2 regions of the Pradoshia sp. Z3_51 genome follow, and region 2 is predicted to be linked to the other one. Evidence: a T-box and tRNA genes for the amino acid it is inferred to sense, from the RefSeq annotation. Region 2 holds a T-box; the other holds one or more tRNA genes.

Region 1 (9,349 bases), on a different contig from region 2:
AGGTTGGTGCTTAATCTAATCTAATAACAGAGAGGGGGCAATCACATTCTCTTTTCATGATGTGATTGCCCCCTTAAATGAATAATAGTTTCTCCCCCATTACCGGATTCTCTTCCTGAACTGACGTTTAATTTTACAGACCATCAAACTCCTTTCAAAAGAAACCAACAGGCCCTGAGATAAAAATTAGATTATAAATGATTAAAGGACCAATCGCGGTCCTTTGATTCAAGATGTCATAATATGTATAAAGATCATAGTTGAGATTGAGATTTAGCCATTGATATATCCTCTTTTGAAACGATTTCCCATCCATTGGCTGTAAGCTTATTTATATAATCATCGAATCTAATTTCCTCTAATTCAATTGCCATCGGACTAAGAGATACATAGCATTCATTCTTCTCATAATTAACCGTCACCTTCACAACCTCATATCCGTTGTGAAATCCCTGATCAAATCCAGGATCTTCAATAATGTCTCCTATTACCGGACGGAAAGATGACTCAACTGTTTTCATCATCATTTCGCTTCTACTATTTTCTTTATCCTTGGTAGATGTTAAAAAGACGTATAATTTAATTTTCATTTCTTCTCTCCTTCCAAATTTGGTTTAAAAAACTTTAAAGGCATATTCAATGGTGATTTCATTGCACGATTGGTACTTTTACAATCACTCCCTACGAATTGTAAATTTAATGATAAACTTGTGTACTGAATGGATCGATTTGTTGCTCACTTACTCTTGCGCGAACTTTTGAGGTCTCAATAATTTTATAATTACCATGTCTGACAACTGTTCTCGTTGTGTTGAGTTTCAATTCGTCTGCATATTCTTTAGAAATTTCCACAATACACGAAGCTTCCCTCAGTATTATAATTTCTCCAAAGATAAATAAATTTCCTCTTTTAAAATAAATCACATCACCTATTTCTCCCTGTACATATTGATCCCTATACTCGAAATCCATTTCACTACTCACCGTCCATGTTTTTATAATCAATCAATTAAAGATATATGTCATTGTTACTATCGACATTTTATTATGTATTTTTACACTTTTTTTATTTCTATAATATGGCTAAAAATATACAATCGTACATATCTTTAATTTATAATAAACATATCGAGTTTTAACAGTTAACAAGGTAGGTGCAAGTATGGATCAGCAACAATTATATTTTTCAAGTACAATTGGCAGTCAAAAGCCTGAAACTATCCGTAATAAAACAGCAGCCTGCCCCTTTTGCCAAAGAGATGAGCTTACCGATATTCTTGAGACAAAGGGAGATATTATTTGGTTGATGAATAAATATCCCACTCTTCTGGATACCTATCAAACGGTCATTATTGAAACCAATCAATGTCACGAAGATATAAGGGGATATGAACAGAAGCATATGCGTGAATTAATTCGCTTCAGTATTGCTAAATGGCTTGAAGTGGAGAAGACTGGTGAGTATGAGTCCGTTATCTTATTTAAGAATCATGGTCCCTTTTCAGGCGGCAGCATTCAGCATGCCCATATGCAAGTGATTGGAATGAAACATGTAGATTACCATAAGAATATGGCAATGATTGATTTTGAAGGCACAGAGGTATACAAGAAATCCGGTATTGAGTTAAATGTATCAAAGTATCCAGTTATCGGTTTTACTGAATTCAATTTAATATTGAACACATTAGATGAGATTGATGATTTTGCTGATAAACTTCAAATCCTGGTCCGTTATATTTTGGATGGTTTCCATAAGGGATGCACCAGCTATAACCTTTTCTTTTACCATTTTCATGACTTGATTATTTGCAAGGCCATCCCACGCTTTGTTGTATCTCCCTTGTTTGTCGGCTATAAAATTCCACAGGTACTTATGGAAGATCGGCTTGATATCATTAGGAAAGATTTATCCAGATTACTCACCCAGACTTAGGCTATCGCAAGGCTCCCTCCCGTCATAACCGGGAGGCTTTTTGAATTCCATTATTCATTACTGATATAGCAACCAAAATACGACCTGGAAATTTGGCTTTTTCAATCCTAAACCTCCCACAGAATGAGTTAGATGACGACAAACGTAAAAGCACTCTTCCAGAGCCAACTCCCGTATTTATAATGCATGTAATCCAATTTCCACAGCAAATAAGGTCGAGTCTCAAGCCTATGGCCATCAACAGCGACCGGCCACTGATTATCACCGATTTTTAACTGATCTATACTATGCATTCCATCCTGCGTATAACCATAAATTCTGATCCATCATTGGCTAGGATGATTTCGATATTTTGGTAGGGTTGGGCAATTATTTTACTTTGCTTTTCCACATAATATACTCAATTAATGCCCGATACTCATCCATTTGTTCTTTATCAATTACGGTTGTCTTTAATTCCTCGATTAGGTTGATTAATTCCTGATTCATATTTTGATTGGTTTCAACACCTTCTTGTACGCGCAATAAAGTTTTTAAATCTGCATTTAAAACAAACGCTAGCCTTTTCAATACTTCAATTGAAGGATTTTGATTCACTCCCCTTTCAATATTGCTTAAATAGGATTTAGATATTCCGGCATTTGCAGCTAGCTGGGTCAGTGTCATTCCTTTACGTTTACGTATTTCCTGTATATTTCTTCCTATCATTTTCTCTACCTCTTTAGCTCAGATTATTTACTTCATTAAGACCATCTGCAAACAGTTAATTACTTTTTCCATATCCTCTTCTGCCATGTTGGTACCTTGCTCAAGGCGAACATTAGGTTCAGCTCTTTGGAAAAACCGGTCACGTGCAAAGGTTGTCTATCCATCATTTTTTCTCCTTCTGATCCCCCATTCTTTTAGCAAAGGTTCCCACCACTGTGTATCCTTCCTTCCCATTGGCTCCAGTTACAAAATATAATCCACTCCGCAGCCAGGCATGAGCCTTCATCTTTCCTTCCTTATCTCTTGCTGTTGCCATATAAAGAGTACTTTCAATGCCACGCCGCTCGAGCATTCTCATTCCTGCAATCGCCATAACAAGACATTTACTTTCCCAAAACGTATATCTACTCATCGTCTCCAAACTTTTGGACACTAACTCCAGGATTTCAGTATGGGCTGGCACATAAGTTAATGAGGTCTCTTCCATCTTTCTGCCCAATTTAGGCGCAATTTTAGAAAAGGGCAGACTCTTTTGTATCCGGGCCACTCCCAAGGAACAATAAGCTTCTGCATACATCATGAAGGTTTTACTATCTATGGACAGCAAGGTTCGAGCTTTCTGAATGAGGTTCATAAACATAACTCCTTAGGAAGTAATGGTTTAGTCAATTAATTCTTCTTTTTTCAACATATCCAGGAAATGAACGAACCTGACTTTCACATTCTTCAGGGCTTCCGTCATACTCTTCTGTTAATCGATCCACAAGCTCATCGATACTTAGGTTCATTCATTAGTTCCCAGGTTAAGCCTCCGACTTCACCGAGATTATAATATTTAACATTATGGACGCTTAACATCACTTTCTCCCCATCCATATCACTGACTACATTCCTTTTGGACATAATAAAAGTTGATATATTAAGATTTCTATCCTTCAAGCTAAATTAACTCTGGCAACTTCACTTTTGATTGCAAATCCAAACGCCTGGTACACCATCTGCTTCAATACCTGAATCAACTTCATCACTCCAATTTTAAAAAAAGCCCTATACGATAAATTTGTATAAGGGCTTTTTCCTTCTCTACACAATCAACTTCCTCTGTGACCACCGTTAACTTGCCCACCATCAAAAGTTATTTTCACATGAAGAACCTCAACTCAAGATTCGTTTTTGACATACTTTTTTCTCCTTCACCCCTGATGTATCGTTCTTTATTTAGAACACACGGAGCAAAGCAGGCCCTTTTCATCCTATTATTGTATTGAGTTTATCTATCTTTTATAGATATAATCCTAAACTACAATCAGTTCTCTCAAACTTATAGATATAATTCATAGATCAATAGTCACTAGTTCTCTATAAAGAACTGATGTATACTAAAAATATCATTTTTAGTAAATTATGTCAAACAAATTTACTAAAGATTTTATAATTTTTAGTATGCGCAAAAAGATCAACTGAATGATAAATTTGCTTTCAAAATCGCCAATTATTAGACAGATCTTGGTGATGATTATTACAGACTTTACTCTGAAGAATGTCAGACAGATTCATGAGGACTAAAAAGGCTATGTTCCTTCTCTAATTTAAAGGATCGCTTTGTGTATTTATATAGAAGAAAGATCCTACAACAAAAATTCATCTTGACTTTAACTGACTTACCCTTTATATTAAATATTGTTAATTACATAGTATTCTGATTCCGTAGCTCAGCTGGGAGAGCACCACCTTGACAGGGTGGGGGTCGCTGGTTCGAACCCAGTCGGGATCATACATTAAGGAAGGCTCAAACCCAATGGTATCAAGGGTTTGAGCCTTTTTTTCATGTAAACATATCTCCAAAAATTTCTCATTTAAATACCAATTGGCGACGGATTGGCGACCAAAACTCTTGGTCGCCAAAAGAGCACAACTCTTGCTCGCCAAAAGAGCACAACTTCTATTAAGATATGCGATTCTATAAAAATTATTTATCACCTTTAATTTCTCTTATACTCCAGTGTTTTTGGAGTTTTTCAAGAGCGTCATCTGTAATATTATTTTTTTGGATGGCAAATACAGATAAGTATACTGCCCTACTCATTGCCACATATAATAAATTTCGGTAAGTGAATGAATAGCTATTTTCATCGGTAATACCATATTTATTAAATAATATATCTGTAAGAGGACCGTTAAAATTGACAATTAGAACAGAACGTAATGTCTCACCCTTAACAGAATGAATTGTATAAATGTCATCGAGGTCTGAATTTACGTCCTCATCTACAGCAATAGAAGTATTTATTAACTCTTCAATTTTCGAAAAAAATCTATTATTTATGTTTATTCCTCTAATTTCTTTTTCAAACAGAATTGTATTTATTATTTCTTTAAGGATAATTTTTATTGGATCAGTAACCCCAAATTTTAACACATCAATTAGTACACTATTCAATTCATTAATTTTTTCATGATTATTAACCCATTTTTTAATATCACTAAAACTTTCATTATGAACTATACTAATTTTAGTGTAGATAAATTCTATTATTTCCCGTTTTAATTGAACAGCAAGTGAATCAGATTTTTTTGATTTTTTTTCAGTGTAATTTACTCCTTCTTTTATTTTTGAAGCCCAAGCTTTAACTAATACAAGGACTTTATCTCCAAACTCACATTCTCTAAACGATTTATCGAGAAGATTGTGTTCTTTAATTATTCTTATATATTCCGGATAAATATCTTTTTCGTTCTGATAAATTAAAGCAATAGGTTTGAAGGAGCGTTTTTCTTCTTTCACTTGAATATTAGCCTCAGGCACTATCATATTTAAAGGTTGAGAAATTTCCTTGCCAAAACGATTGGTTAAATTTAATTCAAACACTATCCTCTCATCGTATATCGGCATGGGCTGGTTATACATAATAGTTTGATAAGGATCACCTATCATTTGTATTACGTTTTCACCAGTGTCAAAAATCTTATTAATAAGCTCTAAACCTTCAAGAGTTGTATCTTGAAATTCATCTATAAACACATATTTAAAACGTCTTTGCAATAATTCCCTATAGTATTTATCACTCGAAAATTTTTTCGAAAACAGAAATGTATCATCATACTTTAAATAACCATTAATTTTACGTGTAAGTTGTGCTTGCAAAATATCAGACTCATACTTTTCAAACTTATCCCACCCACTAGAATTTAATACTTCAAATTTTCCAACCGATTCATTAAAGATTAATTTACTGTCATATACTCTTTTAGCAATAGCTTTTCTTATTTCTTTTTTAGACTCTTTCTTTAAATAGGAATATTTACGCGCTAAAAAATCCTCGTAAAACTTTATTTCAGCGGTCGTATCTTCAATAAAATAAATGGAATCCTTCTTGAGTTGCTTAAAAAAAGGGATTACGCAAAATTTATTGAAAAATTCATGAATTGTTCCAATAAAATGGGGATGAGTTACAATACCAACTCCTGCTCTTTGCAAAGTATTATTGATTTCTTTAACACCTACATTTGTATAGGTAATAATACAGACTCCATCTTTAATTTTCATTTTATTTATATACCTAAATAACAAAACTAGTTTTGCTGCTAAAGCTGTAGTTTTTCCTGCCCCTGGTCCAGCAATAATTATTTTCTTCTCAAAAAGTTCAATAAATTTCCTTTGCAGTTCATTAAATTTTCCATCACCCAATAAGATACTTTCTACTAATTCATATTCTTTTTCATCAAACTGCAACATCATCTCCTCCTGTTACATGTTTGATTGCTTGTACTAAATGCTTTAATGATTCGTCTTCTAATAATTTATTTTTAAAATTTTCCTTATTATCTATAAGTAATTTGGAAAATTGTTGGGCAACAATAGATTTAGATATTTCTTTGTTCAATAAAAAGGAATATATTTCAGTCGCTCTTACAGCTTTATCATCAATTTCTGACCAAATTCCCTTTTGTTTCACTTTATAACTCTCTGTAACGTAATTTATCTTTAACAATAAGTCTTCAAATTCTTCATACAAAAAACTACTAGCGATAGAATGTTCTAATGTCCAAGGTCGAGAAATAAATACTTTCGTTTGTTCAAAATCATCAAAGTATCTTTCTCTAATTTGTCTCTCCCGCTCTTGCTTATATTCATCAAAACTAGGTTTAACAGTCATTAACAAAGCTTTAATAGATGTTGCTATCTCTTCAAATCTTTGTTTCTTTTCTTTATCATTAGTAATAGTTTTTTTTATTTCTTTTCCGTAGGCTTCTTCTGTTTTGCTTATTAAATCTTTAAATTGTATAAATATAGTATTATTTAAATCACTGCTTAAATCATCAATATCATACAGTTCAGCGATTTTTCTATTAACCTCTTCATTAATTTTTATATAACAGGGCTCCCCATAATATTCTAAGGGTTTTAAATCTAGATCCGTAATGATAGCAATAGGAAAATTCATCTTTTTATTTTGGTCTGACCTTAAAAATATAGATGAATATCGTTTAAATGCTAAACTACCTACATTAATTATTGAGGTACCATATTTATGTAAAGGCCTGTCAATAACTTCTGCAATGGCTGGCAATAATAGATTTTCTGCGTCACCTTCTACAAAAATAACTCCTCTTGCAAAAAACAAGTTTGCTTTTGTTGCGTCTAGAAATCTTTCTAAAAATTCATAGTCCTCATTTTCCAACATAGTCTGACCTTGTTTCATCGGAAACGCCTGATTATTGTATACAAAGATTACATTTTCCAATGAAACAGAGGCGGCTAAAATTGGACTATGTGAAGTAAAAATATATTGAATATTTGTTTCCTCAACATTTTTTTCAAAATGTTTTATTACACGAAGTTGTGCTTGTGGGTGTATATGTGCTTCAATTTCTTCTATTAATGCAATCTTCGGTCCAATTTCAGTTTCACTTAAAAGTAGAAGTTCAACAGCCATAAATAGTAAATTTGAACTCCCTAGTCCTGTGCTTGTCTCTCCTAGATTCATTTCTAACTTTCTCAATATTTCCGAAAAGTCCATTTTTCTATTTCTGATTTCAGGTACCTTTTTATTATTTTCCTCAAAAAATTGGTCAACAGTAATACCAATTTTGCTTAAAACTGGCTCATTTAGAACTTCCTTCAGTTCATCAAAAGCAGTAGAGAAGCTCCCGATAACTTTTTCTTTTTCTGCGCTATCCTGAGAAAAATCCTTTAAACTCTTGATAACTTGAGCAATTCTCGATTTATTGCCTGGGCTTAATTCTGTATTTGCGTCCCGCAAAGGTTTCAAATACGTAACTGCTAATAATTGTCTGATAGAATCATCCATTGCCATTTCAAGATTCTCTGGTCCCGCTTTAACACTTCTCTTAATTTTTTTCTTCATATTAATGTCTTCATATTGTTCTGCTTCTAAAACAATGCGAAATTCTGATTTTTGTGATTTAATCGTTAACCATTCATAAAAATATGACTCTTCTCTTTTACTTAATCCACGAAAAACACACTCAATTTTTAATAAGGAACTTCCATCATGGAAATCTAACTCAGTTACCCAATTTATATCATTGCTATTAGTACCTAAAATCATTTTAATTGCGTCAATAATCGCGGTTTTTCCAGAGTCATTTTCTCCAACTAATATATTCAGACCTTCTTTAAATTCAACTTCAATTCCAGCTTGACCATTAGGACTTTGACCAAACTTGCGCCAATTCCACAATCTAACACTATGTAAGTACATTAATATTCCCCTTTCGAACTTTACTCACACAACATATTTTACCATTAATTTACACATCTCTCCTTATTATTCGAATTTTAGTCCTCATAATATACCTATACTTATTAACCACACTCCTATGAATCTTCTAATAAAATTCATAATTACCTCATAAAATTAAGAGAAGTAAAAAAGCACGTTTTGAAAATTCTCAAAACATGCTTTCTAAGTTCTTATACTTTTATTGAAAATCTTAGCGGAAACCCATCCTACTTTGAATAGTTATATATGAAACCAAACTAACATTGGATATTTATGCTTAATTACTGGCGACCAACGATTTTTATGTGGTGGTGACGAGTGGTGGCAATGGCGACCAAATTGGCGACGAAATATATCAAGATAGTATCTAGTCATTTTGAAAACTACGAAAATCTGGCTCTCACAACCATGCTCGATATGATTAGGTACTAACTTACTATATTAGTATACCTAATTTGCCCTGACACATTCTTGACAGGGTGGGGGTCGCTGGTTCGAACCCAGTCGGGATCATACTTTTCAAGAAGGCTTAAACCTAAGAGTATCAAGGGTTTGAGCCTTTTTTCTGTTTTTCGTTAAATGTCCGATTTTTCCTGTATATTTATACATTGCCCAAAGACTGCACAAAAGCTGCACACGACACTGCACGATCCCCGTCTTTCCATGGGTTCAGCTGTCTCCATTATTTCCGTTAAATCCAAAATGTTCACCAAACCGATCCGCTGTCCGCTTCTGCATTTCCTCATTGTATAGGAATAGATATCGAGTGTTATCCCAACTCTGGCATGTCCCAGACGCTCACTAACCACTTTCGGATTCTCACCCATCCTCATTCATATCGTTGCATGAGTATGTCTGAAATTGTGGAATGGCATATAAGGAACCTTCGCTAGTTTGATTAGACGTTCTTTGCCTTGGTCTGTGCTATTATTGATGGTATGTTAAATACAAACCTATTTTT
Region 2 (9,349 bases):
TGATACTTTCTTCCCGAATCGAAAAGCGATACGTTTCACTAAGTAATATTGAACTGATGACAGCAAGCGCTGCATTCTCAACTTGATGGCTTCCAAGCATGCTAATATGTAAATTCTCCAGTAAGTATTCTCGCCATTTAACCGTGAAAACTTCCTGATTTTTAGGGTGAGAGCGGTTCAAAATCTTAAATTCTTTTCCTAGCGTATATAAAGCAGCATTCATTTTCTCTGCCTGTTTTGTTAGGGGCTCTAATGCTTCCTCATCTTTTACACCTGTAACAACTGATGTTCCATTCTTGATAATACCTGCTTTCTCTGTTGCAATTTCACCCAAAGAATTTCCGAGAATGTTGGTATGCTCTAAAGAGATGCTGGTAATGATCTCCAAAAGCGGTTCAATTACATTAGTGGAATCAAGTCTCCCCCCAAGTCCGGTTTCAATAATAAGAATATCCGGTTGCTCATTTTTAAAATGCAGAAAAGCTAATATAGTCGTTACTTCAAAAGCAGTTAGATAATCCCCTTTTTGCTCTGATTCATTTATTACAGGGAGGAGGTAATTTAATAATTCAACTAGCTTATTGTCCGAAATCATTTCCTCATCAATCATAATTTGTTCGTTCAGCTTTTCAAGATAGGGAGATGTAAAGGTACCTACCCGGTAGCCCTCTGCCACCAAAATATGTTTTAAAAATGTAAGCGTAGAACCTTTGCCATTTGAGCCTGCTATATGTATACAAGGAATGCTGCGCTCCGGATTTCCCAATTTACGTAAGACTCTTTCCATTCTTTCCAGGCCAAAATCCATCCCAAGTTTTGCTGTACGGTCTGCAAGAAACTTCTCTGCCTGTTGATAATCCTGTATCATTTTTTTCACTCCTCAACCATTGCGCTATGTATTAGTATGACATGATTGAACAAAAACACCCTGTTCAAATGCTTCGAACAGGGCGCAATAAAATGTCTTAAGCCAATTCTTCTAAATCCTTCAGGCGGCTTTGTACAGCCTCACGTTTTTCAACATAGTCTGCCAGCTTCGCTTTTTCTTCTTCAATCACCTTTTCAGGCGCTTTTTTCATGAAGCCTTCATTGGATAGCTTTTTCTCAATTCTTTCTACTTCTTTTTTCCATTTTTCAAGTTCTTTTTGAAGACGTTTTTGTTCCTCTTCAATATTTAATAGACCTTGCAATGGAAGAATTAATTCAACACCCGTTACGATAGCTGTCATCGCTTTATCATCAGCAGGGATGTCTGTACCAATTGTTAATTCCTCTGGATTACAGAAGCGCTCGATATAGCTGCTGTTTTTCTCAAGAACAGCTTGTGTTTCTGCATCTTTCGCCTTCAAAGAAAGCTTGATTTTTTTGCTGAGCGGCGTGTTCACTTCTGCGCGAATATTACGTACTGTACGAATGATTTCGACAAGCAATTTCATTTCATCAGAAGCTTTTTCATCCGTTAAGTCCGGATTTACAACAGGCCAAGATGCTGTTGTGATGGACTCCCCTTGGTGAGGAAGGTTCTGCCAAATTTCTTCAGTGATGAATGGCATAAATGGATGTAACAATCGCATCGTTTGATCCAATACGTACGCAAGGATAGAACGTGTTGTAAGTTTAGCTTCCTCGTCTTCTCCATATAGAGGGAGCTTCGCCATTTCAATATACCAATCACAGAAATCATCCCAAATGAAGTTGTATAATGCACGGCCAACTTCACCGAATTCATATTTATCTGCCAGTCTTGTTACAGTTTCAATCGTTTCGTTTAGACGAGTTAAAATCCATTTATCCGCAACTGATTTTTTGCCTGTTAAATCAATCTCTTCATATTTCAGCCCATTCATATTCATCAAGCAGAAACGGGATGCATTCCAAATTTTATTGGCAAAGTTCCAAACAGATTCTACTTTTTCATAGCTGAAACGTAAATCCTGACCTGGTGAGCTTCCAGTTGTTAAGAAATATCTTAATGAATCCGCACCATATTTCTCAATAACCTCCATTGGATCTACACCATTACCAAGAGATTTACTCATTTTCTTGCCATGCTCATCACGTACAAGTCCATGAATCAATACATCTTTGAATGGACGCTCTCCAGTGAATTCAAGTCCCTGGAAAATCATTCTTGATACCCAGAAGAAAATAATATCGTATCCAGTCACAAGAGCTGCTGTTGGATAATAACGTTTAAAGTCTTCTGAATCTGTATCAGGCCAGCCCATTGTGGAAAACGGCCATAACGCAGAACTGAACCATGTATCCAATACATCTGTATCCTGCGTCCAGTTTTCGATATCTGCAGGATCTTCCATTCCTACATGTACCTCGCCTGTTTCCTTATGGTACCAAGCCGGAATGCGGTGACCCCACCAAAGCTGTCTGGAGATACACCAGTCATGGATATTATCCATCCAATTCAAATATGTTTTCTCAAAGCGTTCCGGTACGAATTCTACTTTACCTTCAGTGGATTGCATTTCAATTGCACGCTCTGCCAATGGTCCCATTTTAACAAACCATTGTGTAGATAAATAAGGCTCTACAACAGATCCGCTTCTTTCAGAGTGTCCAACCTGATGGATATGCTCTTCAATTTTGAACAACACTCCCTGATCCTGAAGATCTTTCACAATTTGCTTACGGCAATCGAAACGGTCCATACCTTCATATTTGCCAGCCTTCGCGTTCATCGTTCCGTCTTCATTCATAACTAGAATGCGTTCAAGATTATGACGATTACCTACCTCGAAGTCATTAGGATCATGTGCTGGTGTAATTTTTACAACGCCGGAACCAAAATCCATCTCTACATAATCATCGCCAACAATCGGAATTTCTCTTCCTACGATTGGCAGGATAACCGTTTTTCCAATCAGGTGCTTATAACGGTCATCTTCCGGGTGAACTGCAACTGCTGTATCGCCAAGCATTGTTTCCGGACGAGTTGTCGCAACTTCAATATGCCCGCTGCCATCTGCAAGTGGGTAGCGCATATGATAAAAAGCACCCTTAACCTCTTTATGAATTACTTCAATATCAGAGATCGCTGTTTTTGTACTTGGATCCCAGTTAATAATATATTCACCGCGGTAAATAAGGCCTTTTTCATAAAGTTTTACAAACACTTCACGAACAGCTTTTGAAAGTCCCTCATCTAGAGTAAAGCGTTCACGAGTATAATCAAGGCCCAATCCAATTTTTGCCCATTGCTCACGGATATGAGATGCGTATTCCTCTTTCCATTTCCATGTTTCTTCAACAAATTTCTCACGTCCCAAATCATAACGTGAAACACCTTGATTGCGCAGTTTTTCTTCTACCTTCGCTTGAGTTGCGATTCCCGCATGGTCCATACCTGGCAGCCATAATACGTCATAACCCTGCATTCTCTTCATTCTTGTCAAAATATCCTGAAGCGCAGTATCCCATGCATGACCTAAATGCAGTTTACCCGTTACGTTTGGAGGAGGAATTACAATCGTATAAGGTTCTTTTTGTTTATCCTGTCCCGCTTCAAAGAATTTACCCTTTAACCACCAATCATAGCGTCCTTTTTCGATTGATTGAGGATCGTATTTGGTTGGCATACCAATATCCGTTTGTTGCTCCATTTTTCATTCTCCTTTACTTTCATAATTGGTGAAAAACGCAATAAAAAAACCGCTTCATCCTCTATATAAAAAGGACGAAACGGTATGTCTCGCGGTACCACCTTTGTTCCAATACAAATAACTGTTGTATCGGCACTTCATTTCGTTAACGGCTCTTCACCGGTTATCCGCTACTATTGACGTTCACGGAAACAGCTCCCGGGCGACCTTCTGCGATTACGGTTACTGAAGGAATCTTACAGCCGATGGATTCCTCTCTCTTACAGTCTTAATCACATACTCTTCCCATTCAAAGCTTTTCATTGTTATTTTGGTTTCTCATAATCGGAAATCATTTTTTAATACTGTTATCATACATAAGTATGCATCTACTCGTCAATCATTGTTTCCCATTTTTCTATATTTTATTCAAGCCTATGTCCAAGGTGTCATCGTCAATTCTCATTCTTAGACGCTTTAAATAATGCTGTACAGACACCCATTCAGGGGTAATTTTATATTCTATCATAAAGGGGGAATTTACATGCGAAAAAAGGTAACTCAATACAATATGCCTCCGTGGATTCGAAATACAAGAAATGTCTTACAGCAATTCTCCATTCCCTTTGCCGTTTTTCAAGGAATCCGGACATTCTTTTTTCCGACCACTTTTGATTTATTTCTGCTATTATTACTGATTGGTCTTGCTTTAGCCTTCCACTTTGATATTCTGTAATCTTTTATAACTATTCATTTAGACCAGGTAGGTTTGCCTGGTTTTTGTTTGATACAGCCTATCATTTTATTATGTTGATGCCATATCTTTTATTTCTCTTCCTTCGCCTTTTTGCTTTCTTCTATTTGTTCCATCCTCATAATAATATATTCAATGTTTTTTAATAACCAATACTGCCTTTGGAATCTTCGGCAAAATTGTATTTCATCCTGTTTACCTTTTTTTCTGGAGTATTGTTCTACTACCTTGATACAATTAGCCGGATAGGCTAAATAGGATAAGAATAAACGCAGCTCACCCTCCTTGTAGGGAAAATACTTCAGATAAAGATAGATCCACTCAACTATTTCTTCACCCTGGATTGGATAAGTTTTTAACTGCTTAACGACAAAAGGCAATAAGTCGAAATAGGCAGGTGCGGTTTTACTCTGTTCAAAATTGATAAAATGGCCATAACCATTTTCACTATATAAGAAATGATGAATTGAGATATTTCCATGGGTCACCACACTGCGTACTTTTTCTTCTTCCTTTGTTAGGTCAAACCACTCCTTCAGTTTATTTAAGGAATACGTCAGAGCCTGAGACAAGTCATAAAAGCACATACTAAACAACTGCTCAAACGGAGACATATACCACTTCTTTTCGATGGTTGTTACCATTTCACGAATAAATTCCTTTTGCTCCTCCCACTCCTTGACTGTTTTTTCATAATGCTCTTCCCGTTCCTCTTTCGTAATGTTAATTTCTTTGCCAGATAGCGTATGCATTCTTGCCAATTCCCTGAACATCTGCTGGTGTCGTTCTGCCCGTTCCTCTATATGTTCATCCGGCAGCCAAGGCATAAGGTAACTGATTTTATCATGAGTTAATACTCCATATCTGCCATCAACTGTTGGAAAAATCGGAACAATTCGGTTATATCCATTTTGATATAGGTTCTGCACATTTTTGATAAAATCAATGCCTTTGGTTGCCGGGATGGTTTTAATCGCAAATATACCATTGTTCGTATATACTTTTTTTACTTTTCCAAAATCCTCGTAAAATTCAAGTTCCAATTGATAGTTTCTTAGAAACTCAGATATCCACTCCTGATCTTTTCTTAACATTCCTCTGGCACCCTTTCTGCATGTGCCCTTTTTGGAAACCAATGAAATCTATTTCAGCTGCCCTATCATAAGTCATTATTTTTTAATGAGCTATGCAGCCATGTTTCTCACAGTTAAATTGCATTGTACTATTCCTATTAAAAAAGCAGAGCATATAATGCTGTGCTCTGCTGTTAACTAGACCTATTATTTATAAGAAGCAGCAGCTTCAGGAATATAAATTACCTGACCAGCTTTTAGATCGGATGTTAATTCCAACCCGTTTATTCTCGCGATATGCTGAACGCTCGTTTTATATCGATCTGCCAGAACATCAATATTTTCTCCATTTTGGACAATACAGACTCTTACTTTTGATTGTTGTGATTCTTCCTCCTCTGTAAATAAATCGTATAACAAAGATTTAGACTTACCTTCAGTTTGATCTTCGTTCTCCTTCCCATTCTTTCTTTTAGAATCAGACGATTGATACTTTTTCTCTACATACTGATTGGATGTTTGTTCTTTTTTCTGTTGACGTATGCGAGAAACATTTGTTTCCGGTTCTACTGCAGCTTTATTCAAATCTGGTGCTACATTCGCTTGAGATTGGTGCGGCTGTACTCTGTCATATTCAGGACTTTCCTCTTTTTCATATTCTGAACTTTCCTCTTTTCCATACTCGGCAGTAAAAGGAACGACTTCCATTAATTCCGGAGGACCCTCATCAAATCTATTATCATATGGAATGGAAAAAGATTGGTTTTCATCTTTTTGCTTTTGTCTGTCAACTAATTGGTCCGGTTCAAAAGCAAAAGGGCTATAGTCCTTGTCTGTATGATCTGACTCATCATTCGGCTGTGTTTCTTCATAATCGGCTGGTTGATGCAGTCGGGGTGACAATTTAGTTTCAACATAAAAATGGTCATCCTGGTTATGATTACTCTCTATATAAGAAGTTGGGTTCTTGAGATAAATCTCAGGCGAATCTGCCAAATCCTCCTGCTCCTGATCCTCATCCTCAGAATTTTCCCGATATAAATGCACCTCTATCTGTTCTTCCTCTTGCTCATTATGGACTTCTGCCTGAATAGTAATCTCCTCTGCTGACTCCTCAAAATCTTCGTTGATTTTATTCCATGTATGAGTATGATGCTCTTCCTGAAATCGCCCGGATGTTCCATTTTGATAGTTTGAAGTCTCTTCCCGTTCCTCTGTCTCTGTCACTTGCGTCTGCTCTTCAGGCAAATTATCGTAAACTCCACCAATCCATAAATCTGCTCTAATTTGCAGATATCCCTTTTCTGGCAGCTTATAATCAAAGGTATGCACACCTATATTAAGCTCATCCATTTCCCGAACTCTTTCTGCAGGAATCGTTATATCTACAGGAAATTGCTGATGGAATTCAAATAAATGATGCTCCCTTTGTTCGATTACAGAAACATAGCGCCGAAACGGATCTTCTGCTCCTTCTTCCTGTCCTGTTGCCTCAGTGGCCTTATATTCCCCCATTAAATCCAGAGTCCCTTTAAGAATCACATACTGTTCTACTTGATGAGCTGAAACATTTGGTTCAAGCGAAATGGAATACAGTTCCTCAACTTCCTGTCCCCTTTGAAACCACACACTCTCTTCTAATGAAAATCGTAATGACGATGCATGATCCTCAGACACCCAATTTCCTCCCTTCAGCCCTTTTCATCTAAATGCCATTATCAGCCTATGCTGCAGATACAGAAAATATGTGCTTTGTTAAACGTATGTCTGGAGAATAAAAAAATTCCCCCGAGAGCATACTCGGGGGAATCTACTAATCACTTTATCTCATTCAAATTGGAGCATGGACTCTCGCCTAAAACAAAGGTAAGCAGCAGTAAGAAGTCGATTAGTTCAACTAATGCTCCGTGTGGAATGAAAGTAATTCCTCAACGGACATTGTTTCACTTTATCGTTTAATTGCTTTAAACGCTTTTTGGGCAGCCTGTATAGTCTTTTGAATATCTTCATTACTATGTTCAACTGAAAGAAAGATTCCTTCAAATTGAGAAGGCGGCAAGAATACACCATTTTCCGCCATTTCTTTATAATAATTCGCAAAAAATTGAAGATCTGATTGTTTTGCAGACTCGTAATCTTTAACCTGTTCATTAGTAAAGAAGAAGCCAATCATAGACCCTGCTCGATTACACGTTAAAGGTACTTGGTAGGTTTCAGCTGCTTCCTTAAACCCTGCCTCTAAGAGATCTGCTTTTTTAGTAAACTCTTTATACGTATCCTCATTAAGCTGGATTAACGTTTCATAACCGGCTGTCATCGCAATCGGATTTCCTGATAATGTACCGGCTTGATAGATGGAACCGCTTGGCGCAATTTGGCTCATGATCTCTTTTTTACCGCCGAATGCTCCTACTGGAAGTCCTCCGCCAATTACTTTTCCTAGACAAGTTAAATCTGGAGTAACATCGAAATGACCTTGCGCACATTGATAATCAACACGGAAACCGGTCATAACTTCGTCAAAGACTAATAAAGAACCGTGATTTTCAGTAATTTCTCTTAATCCCTGCAAGAAGCCTGGCAGTGGAGGGACTACTCCCATATTTCCCGCAACTGGCTCTACAATTACAGCTGCTATATCTTCGCCATATTGGTCAAAAGCAAGTTTTACACTCTCAAGATCATTGTATGGAACTGTAATGGTATTTCGCGCAACGCCCTCTGGAACACCAGGGCTATCTGGCAAACCAAGTGTAGCAACTCCTGAACCTGCTTTGATAAGCAATGAATCTCCATGTCCGTGATAACATCCTTCAAATTTAAGGATCTTATCTCGTCCTGTATATCCTCGTGCCAGACGAAGTGCGCTCATGGTTGCTTCTGTACCGGAGGAAACCATCCGTATCATTTCAATTGATGGGACACGATCAATTACAAGCTGTGCCAATTTATTTTCCATTAAAGTTGGAGCACCAAAGCTTGTACCAGTTTCAGCAACCTTTTTAATCGCCTCTACTACCCGGTCATTTGCATGGCCAAGAATCAGCGGTCCCCAGGAAAGAACATAATCAATATATTCATTGCCATCAATATCATAGATTTTTGAACCCTTTCCTCTTTCCATAAAAATCGGATCCATATTTACAGATTTAAAAGCACGGACAGGGCTGTTTACGCCGCCCGGCAATAAATTGATGGATTCCTGGAATGCTTTCTTAGAATTTTCATATGAACGCATATGCTGCAATCTCCTTTATATATGGAATTAATTTGATTCTTTTAACCATTTTGCTGCATCTTTTGCAAAGTAAGTAATGATTAAATCTACACCGGCACGTTTCATACCAGTTAGCATTTCCATCACAATAGCTTTTTCGTCAATCCAGCCATTTGCACCAGCTGCTTTAACCATGGAATACTCTCCACTTACATTATAAGCTACAAGAGGCAGATTTACTGTATTCTTCACATCGCGAATGATATCGAGGAAAGCAAGAGCTGGCTTCACAATGATAAAATCCGCTCCCTCCTGAACGTCTGATTCAGCTTCACGCAAGGCTTCAATACGGTTGGCATAATCCATTTGATAGGATTTTCTATCACCAAATTGAGGTGCTCCGTTTGCTGCTTCACGGAATGGACCATAAAATGCGGATGCATATTTAACGGCATAGGACATGATTGGGATGTGCTGATAGCCTGATTCATCAAGACCCTGGCGAATCGCAGCCACAAATCCATCCATCATATTGGAAGGAGCAATAATATCCGCTCCTGCTTCCGCCTGGCTGACAGCTGTTTTAACCAAAAGCTCCAGACTTTCATCGTTTAAGATTTCATCATTTTCAACCATACCGCAGTGACCGTGGCTTGTATATTCACATAAACATGTATCAGCTACAACAAGAATTTCAGGATAGTTTTCT

What was found. The T-box of region 2 lies ahead of AC4BHA_RS08175 (valine--tRNA ligase). A T-box ahead of a tRNA ligase gene usually reads a tRNA of that ligase, here a tRNA-Val.
Region 1: it encodes a tRNA-Val, which carries the amino acid that the T-box ahead of AC4BHA_RS08175 (valine--tRNA ligase) is inferred to sense. The anticodon was not compared.

Annotation. Positions count from the first base shown of each region.
Region 1 is NZ_JBZAJC010000002.1:69,397-78,745, reverse strand. Features, by position in the region: gene AC4BHA_RS04030 (MDR family MFS transporter) at 1-14, shown strand, start outside; gene AC4BHA_RS04025 (hypothetical protein) at 255-590, opposite strand; gene AC4BHA_RS04020 (DUF2187 family protein) at 697-972, opposite strand; gene AC4BHA_RS04015 (DUF4931 domain-containing protein) at 1,163-1,933, shown strand; gene AC4BHA_RS04010 (helix-turn-helix domain-containing protein) at 2,303-2,641, opposite strand; gene AC4BHA_RS04005 (lasso peptide biosynthesis B2 protein) at 2,805-3,275, opposite strand; partial or broken gene AC4BHA_RS04000 (lasso peptide biosynthesis PqqD family chaperone) at 3,307-3,544, opposite strand; tRNA gene AC4BHA_RS03995 (tRNA-Val) at 4,343-4,415, shown strand; gene AC4BHA_RS03990 (UvrD-helicase domain-containing protein) at 4,611-6,374, opposite strand; gene AC4BHA_RS03985 (ATP-dependent nuclease) at 6,364-8,367, opposite strand; gene AC4BHA_RS03980 (hypothetical protein) at 8,964-9,215, opposite strand; gene AC4BHA_RS03975 (hypothetical protein) at 9,348-9,349, opposite strand, start outside.
Region 2 is NZ_JBZAJC010000003.1:200,498-209,846, forward strand. Features, by position in the region: gene AC4BHA_RS08170 (bifunctional folylpolyglutamate synthase/dihydrofolate synthase) at 1-868, opposite strand, end outside; gene AC4BHA_RS08175 (valine--tRNA ligase) at 966-3,617, opposite strand; T-box leader at 3,685-3,919, opposite strand; gene AC4BHA_RS08180 (YszA family small membrane protein) at 4,141-4,332, shown strand; gene ysxE (spore coat protein YsxE) at 4,422-5,444, opposite strand; gene AC4BHA_RS08190 (LysM peptidoglycan-binding domain-containing protein) at 5,631-7,100, opposite strand; gene hemL (glutamate-1-semialdehyde 2,1-aminomutase) at 7,372-8,661, opposite strand; gene hemB (porphobilinogen synthase) at 8,689-9,349, opposite strand, start outside.